DNA from 2 places in the Gordonia sp. UCD-TK1 genome. Region 2 is predicted to be linked to the other one. Evidence: riboswitches for the same ligand, from Rfam matches in the RefSeq annotation. Region 2 holds a riboswitch; the other holds the start of a gene.
What was found. Region 2 has a riboswitch for cyclic di-AMP ahead of A9310_RS07440 (C40 family peptidase). Riboswitches for the same ligand answer to the same signal wherever they lie in the genome.
Positions count from the first base shown of each region.

Region 1: linked by a shared signal. The riboswitch ahead of A9310_RS18975 (transglycosylase family protein) and the one ahead of A9310_RS07440 (C40 family peptidase) in region 2 are both predicted to bind cyclic di-AMP.

Region 1 covers NZ_LZMP01000037.1:14,529-17,927, forward strand. Annotated here, with positions in the region: gene A9310_RS18955 (hypothetical protein) at 1-40, shown strand, start outside; gene moaC (cyclic pyranopterin monophosphate synthase MoaC) at 46-597, shown strand; gene A9310_RS18965 (molybdenum cofactor biosynthesis protein B) at 590-1,081, shown strand; gene A9310_RS18970 (molybdenum cofactor biosynthesis protein MoaE) at 1,078-1,524, shown strand; gene A9310_RS18975 (transglycosylase family protein) at 1,676-2,296, opposite strand; cyclic di-AMP (ydaO/yuaA leader) riboswitch at 2,303-2,519, opposite strand; gene A9310_RS18980 (molybdopterin synthase sulfur carrier subunit) at 2,745-2,993, opposite strand; gene moaA (GTP 3',8-cyclase MoaA) at 3,005-3,399, opposite strand, start outside.
Region 2 covers NZ_LZMP01000010.1:7,446-10,844, forward strand. Annotated here, with positions in the region: gene A9310_RS07435 (NlpC/P60 family protein) at 1-790, opposite strand, end outside; gene A9310_RS07440 (C40 family peptidase) at 1,021-1,707, opposite strand; cyclic di-AMP (ydaO/yuaA leader) riboswitch at 1,724-1,955, opposite strand; gene A9310_RS07445 (DEDD exonuclease domain-containing protein) at 2,569-3,399, shown strand, end outside.

The DNA of each region.
Region 1 (3,399 bases), on a different contig from region 2:
CCTGCCGTTCGTGCAGTCGAAGACCATCGTCAACCGCTGACGTCGATGCCGCCCACCGGGACTGACGAAGGTGGGTCGGACGCCCGGGACACCGGGCCGGCCGGCAGCTCTCGGCTGAGTCATCTGGACGAGTCCGGAACGGCCCGCATGGTCGACGTCGGCGCCAAGCCGACGACGAAGCGTCGCGCCGTCGCCGCCGGCACGTTCCACACCACCGCCGAGGTGATCGGTCTCCTGAGCGAGTCGCGGCTGCCCAAAGGAGATGTGCTGGCCACGGCGCGCATCGCCGGGATCCTGGCGGCCAAACGCACCGACGAGTTGATCCCGCTGTGCCATCAGCTGGCGTTGTCCTCGGTGGAGGTCGACTTCGCGATCGGCGCCGACACGATCGAGGTCACCGCGACCGTGGCCACCTCCGGCCAGACGGGGGTGGAGATGGAGGCGTTGACCGCGGTCGCAGTCGCCGGTCTGACACTCCACGACATGGTCAAGGCCGTCGACCGACGGGCGAAGATGGACGGAATCCGCCTGCTCGCCAAGACCGGCGGCAAATCCGGCGACTGGTACCGCGAACCGTCTGACCCGGCTCATGACTGACCGGAATCCTCCCCGCGTCGCGCGCGTCGTCGTCGCGTCGAACCGCGCCAGCAGCGGTGTCTACGAAGACCGGTCCGGACCGATCATCGAGGCCTGGCTGGTCGAGCAGGGTTTTACCGTCGACGAGTGCGACGTCGTCGCCGACGGCCCGCCGGTCGGCGAGGCCCTCCGCGCCGCGATCTACGCCGAGGTCGACCTAGTCATCACCACGGGCGGAACGGGTTTGACGCCCACGGACCGGACTCCGGAACAGACCCGCCCGCTCCTCGACGTCGAGATCCCGGGTCTGACCGACGCCATCCGCTCGGCCGGGCTGCCGACGGTGCCCACCGCGGTCCTCTCACGTGGACTCGCCGGAATCGCCGGGACGACCCTCGTCGTGAACCTGCCCGGTTCGACCGGCGGGGTCCGCGACGGGCTCGGCGTCCTCGCCGGGGTCGTCCACCACGCGCTCGATCAGATCCGCGGAGGCGACCACCGATGACCCGAGAGGCCGGCTCGCACGTGGTGCACACCGCGGTCGTCGACGAGCCGATCACGCTGGCCGACCACGAGGCGATGGTCATCGACGCCGCCGACGGCAAAGCCGGTGCGGTGGTCGGGTTCGTGGGCGCGGTCCGCGACCACGACGGCGGCCGCACCGTGACCGCGCTGCATTACTCGGGGCATCCCACGGCGACGAAGGTCCTGGCCGAGGTCGTCGCGGAGGTCTCCGCGGTCGACGGGGTGCGCGCGGTCGCGGTGTCCCACCGGGTCGGCGACCTCGTCATCGGCGACATCGCGTTCGTGGTCGCGGTGGCGGCCGACCATCGTCGGGCGGCGTTCGATACCTGCTCGCGCCTCGTCGACGAGGTCAAGGCCCGCCTGCCGGTCTGGAAACACCAGTTCTTCGACGACGGCACCGACGAATGGGTCAACTCGGCCTGACCCCGCCCCCCCGCTGGTTGAGCTGACCCCCGCTGGTTGAGCTGACCCCCCGCTGGTTGAGCTTGTCGAAACCAATGGAAAAGGGCCCCGCACGGATGGTTCATCGTGCGGGGCCCTTCGTCTGGGTCCCAGATCAGGCGTCGAGCGGCGATCAGGGGTTGGGCAGCAGGTGCTTGTTGTCGTTGAACAGCTTGATCTGGTCCTGGTTCAGCGTGACGCCGCTGTCCTTGGCCGCCTGCCAGAGGTTCTTGATCTCGGGGCTGACGCCGGCCTCGGTGAGGGCGTCGGTGACCTGGTTGGCGACGTCCTCGGTGGTCTTCGCCAGATCGACGCTGCCGTTGCCGCCGGGGAGCACCGGGGCGATCTCACGCGGGGTGTCGGTCGGCGCGCTGCGCGGGGTCGAGCCCGACAGGCCGGTGCCACAGGTGGGCCAGGCGCCCTTGCCCTGCGAACCGAGTACACGCTCGGCGACGACGATCTGCTCCTCGCGCGAGGCCTGATCGGCGGTCGGGGCGAACTCGCCGCCGCCGTGGCCGGTCCAGGTGCTCGGGGAGAACTGCAGGCCGCCGTGGTAGCCGTTGCCGGTCGCGATGGCCCAGTTGCCACCGGATTCGCACTGCGCGACCTGGTTCCACTCGGCGTCGGTGGCCGCATTGGCGGTACCGGTGCCCAGGAGGGCTGCTCCGCCGCCGAGGACCGCGCCGGTGAGGGCGACCTTGGTGATGGTCTTGGCGGCCGTGCTGGTCGTCTGCTTGCGATGACGTCCGGACATGTATGTGTTTCCTCTCTCCACGCGCCTACGAAGTCAGCTGTCGGGTTCGAGCGAGAGGTGCTCGGTCTCGGGTCGTCGTGGTGGTCGCCGCGACTTCCGGGAGTTAACCCCGAGGACACCTGGTGTGGTGCCCGGTCTCAGGGGATGAGGTTGGGTCCCCCGTCCTCGTTCCTAGATTGCTTGTCGTTCCCACCGGCGGAACGAGGCTCGGCGCGGCCGGTGGGACGTTATGTCTTGGTTGCTGTGTTGTGACCTCCGAGGAGGACGCTTCGAACAGTACGTCGTTCGTTGGACTGAATCACCTGCTTGGACGCAAGCGATTTTCGGCCCGGATCCGGGTCTTCCGACCCACTTCGGCCGTCATCCCAGTTCAACGGGTTAGTGGCCGTCCCGTGCCCATCCTGTTACCGGGCCGTGATGTGACTAAGGTCACAAGTCGGGTGTGGCGTCAGCCACCGGCAAACGGGGGGAGGACGTCGAGTGTCGCGCACGTGCCGAGCGCACGCGTCCGATCGGAGAACGCGATCTCGTCGCGCAGATACGAGCAGCGTTCGAGAACCGTGGCGAGGGAGGGGTTTCCGGCGGCGAGGATGCCCTCGAGGGCACCGAGGGGGGTCGACGGGTCGACGTCGATCACCTTCTCCTCGGCACCGGCCGCGGCGCGCGCGGCCGCGAAGAAACGAACTGTGAGCTGCATCGGACGCGAGCCTAGCCGCCGATCGCCGACATCGGCCGATCCGGTTGGGTGAAGCCCGCCGCGTTCACCTCGTGGCCGGCCGCCTTGGCCCACATGTTCGCGCGCCACAGGCGCGCGAGGGCGGCGTCGATCTCGTCGTCGGGGAGGGTGCGCAGCGCGTGCCGCACGTCGGTTTCCGACGTCGCGAACAGGCAGTTGCGCAGTGATCCGTCCGCGGTGAGCCGGGTGCGGTCGCAGTCCCCGCAGAACGGCCGGGTGACCGACGCGATCACCCCGACGCGTGCCGGGCCGTGCGTGCCGCGGTGGCCGTCGACGAGCCACGTGGCGGCCGGAGCGCTCCCACGCGGCGTGGGGTCGGGCAGCAGGGTGAATCGCTTCCGCAGGGTCGCGAGGATCTCCTGTGCGG
Region 2 (3,399 bases):
TGAGTCCCGAGCAGTCGAACGAATTCGGTCCGGTGGCGCCCCACACGTAGGGGTCACCGATCCGGGTGAGGGCGGCGTGGGTGGCGATCAGTCCGGCGGCGGTGCCCTTGGGCACCAGTCGCGGATCGAAGTCGAAGGTCGGACCGCGCAGAGCCGCCAACTGCTTGCCGGTCATCGACTTGTAGATCGACCGGATCTGGATCGCCTGGAGCTGCAGGTCGGCTTGCTTCGTCTGGAGGTCACCACGGACCCGTTCGGCGCGGGAGACCGCCTCGGAGGCGGCCACCGCCGTGCGCTCGGCATCCTTCTTCGCGACAGCGGTCCTGGCCCGTACCTTCTTGATCGCGGTCAGGTCCACCGACGCCTGACGCGAGATCATGTCGAGACCCGACATCTGGTCCAGGAGCGCCTGCGGGGAGTCGCTGACCATCACGGCGTACAGTCCGCTGACCCGCGCGCCCTGATAGCTGGCGCGGACGATCGCGTCGACTCGGTTCTGGTGCACGGCGAGCTGGGCGCGGCTGGTGTCCAGCGTCTGCTGCGCCTCGGCCGCGGCTTTCTTGGCCGCCGCCACGATGCCGCGCTGCTTGTCGTACTCGATCTTGGCGTTGTGCATCGCCTCGGTGGTCTTCTCCGCGTCGATGCCCAGTTGCTTGTAGCGGTCGAGCAGCTGATCGGCCGAGCGCGCGGGCACCGCACGGGCGTCCCCGACGCCGCCGGCGACGGTCGGTGCCAGAACGGCGAACGCCGACAGGACACAGAGCGCCACCATCAGCGGACCCGAACGCATCCTCGGCCGCATCGCGCGACCACGCCCCTCCCCGATCAGCACGGTCTACTCACTCCCTCGTGTGTGCTCGTCGATCCCTGAGCATCCCGGGCCCCTGCACCCGTACCCCGCGTCCCGTCGACCACCCTAGGCGGCCGACCGGCCCCCGGGACTGGTTCGGGCGGATCGCAATCCACGCGATCCGCCCGTCCAGAGACCTTCGTGCTCAGTCTGTTCGTGTTCAGTTGTCGTCAGTACCGACGGATGCCCGTCAGGGTCCACTCCTTGACGGCGTCGCGCTTGACCGGCGTGCCGTAGTTGGACGAGTGGACGAACTGACCGTTGCCGACGTAGATGCCGGCGTGGCCGCCACCGTTGAAGATCATGACGTCGCCGGGCTTGGCCTCGGAGTACGACACCGCGCGTCCGCCGCCGAGCTGGCCGTAGCTGTCGCGCGGGATGTTCTTGCCGGCCTGCTTGTAGGACCAGTAGATGAGGCCCGAGCAGTCGAATGCGTTGGGGCCGGCGGAGCCGTAGGAGTACGGCGCACCGATCTTGCTCTCGGCGGCCTTTACCGCCTTCTGACCGGCGGTCAGCTGCGGCTGGCCCAGGGGCGCGCCGCCACCCTGCGGGCGGAACTGCTGCGGGATCTGCTCCGGCGCGATACCCGGCACGGTGAACTGCCCCAGGTTGGGGATCTCGACCGTGGCGGCGGGCGACTTCTTCACCGGCGTGGCCTCAGGCGCGGGCTTGGCCTCCGGGGCCTTCGCGCCGGGCAGGGCCGGGATCTCGAAAGTGCCCAGCGGGGTGTGGACCGGGGCGGCGAGAGCAGGGCCGGCGGCTGCGGCGAGCGAACCGAGTGTGATCGATCCAGCGATCACCGCCTTCTTGGCGACCGTGCTGCCACGATTGGGCTGTTCCAAACGATGTTTGGCCACGAAGCGAGTTCTCCTTCAGATCTTCCTCTACCGCCGACCGAGTTAGCTGTCGGGTTCGGGCCGGAAGAGTGGCCCTACACGTTTTCGCGCATGAGGTATCCACTGGACACTCATGCATGGCAACGCGATTCACCCCGATTCGGATCGGTTTCGACCGAGTCGCATCAGTGGTGATGCGCTCCGACGAGCCCGTCCGAAGGTTGTGGTTCCCCGGTTCGCCCGCGAGGGCGATTGAGCGGTGACTACTGCGGACCACTTCTGTTGAAGCGGGACGCTCCGCAAAGGTCTCGGAAAGGTTACGAAATCGGATGCGCTCTGTCCACTAAGCGACAGACAGCCAAACCTCGGCCGCTTCTCAGCCTGCCCTGAGGACGGTCACAGAAGCGCGTCGATCCGGCGCCTGAACTGCGGTTTTGGCTGATCTTGCAGATCGTGCAGCGCCGCTGGTCACCATTGCAGCAGCCTGCAGAACGTCGATGGCGAGGTCCAGTTCGGCATCCGCGTCCGAGGTGGCCGCCGTTACCGAACCTCCACCTTCGTGGGACATATCGTCCCAGCTCGGACCACCAAACAGCACTGTCATCATGCACCCGTCGCAAGCGACGGGACGAGCCGGGCAGCGCGCACAATCGACGTACATAATGTGATCTCCATCTCATCTGGCGAGGGTGGGCCGCGGCGGCCCCGTTACGGGTCGTTGTGACCGTGAGAAGACCGCATTTCTCACGTCCAGGTGGAGACTAGGGGCGCCCACCGACAAGTCCGTCGAACAGCGATCGACACAGCAGTCACACGGGTCACACGACACGATGTCGGAGCGTCGCGGTCGCGATGTCGGTGGATCGAACTAGTGTTCGCCGGGTGACGCAGACCAGCGTGGACGGCTCGCCCGCGGGGCAGCTCACCTTCGCCGACCTGGAGGCCGCCGACCAGGGGGCCACGGGTGAGACGACGAACGAATTCAGCGACCGGTCGCTCTTCGAGACGACCCTCGTCGTCGTCGACCTCGAGACCACCGGGTCCGACCCGGTCCGCGACCGGATCACCGAGATCGGCGCGGTCAAGATCCGCGGCGGCGAGGTGGTCGGCGAGTTCGCCACGCTGGTCGACCCCGGCCGGCCGATCCCCCCGCAGATCGTGACCCTCACCGGCATCACCACCGCGATGCTGACCGACGCCCCCCGGATCGAGTCGGTGCTGCCGTCGTTCTTCGAGTTCGCCCGCGGCTCGATCCTGGTGGCCCACAACGCTCGTTTCGACATGGGTTTCCTTCGGCAGAACGCGATCCGGCTCCACCTGCCGTGGACGTTCAGCCTCAGCCTGTGCACGGTGACCATGGCCCGGCGCATCCTCAGCCGTGACGAGGCGCCGACGGTCAAGCTCAGCGCGCTCGCCGACCTGTTCGACGTCTCCGTGCGGCCCACCCACCGGGCGCTCGACGATGCGCGCGCCACGGTGGAGGTCTTCCACCGGCTCCTCGAGCGCGTCGGCAATCAGGGCATCGCGACCGTCGGCGAGCTGACGTCGTATCTCCCGAAGACCGACCCGCGCCTGCGCGCCAAACGCGCACTCGCCGACCATGTCCCGGCCCGTCCCGGGGTGTACCTGTTCCGCGGCCCGTCGAACGAGGTCCTCTACGTGGGCACCGCGGTGGACCTCCGCCGCCGGGTCCGGTCGTACTTCAGTGGCAAC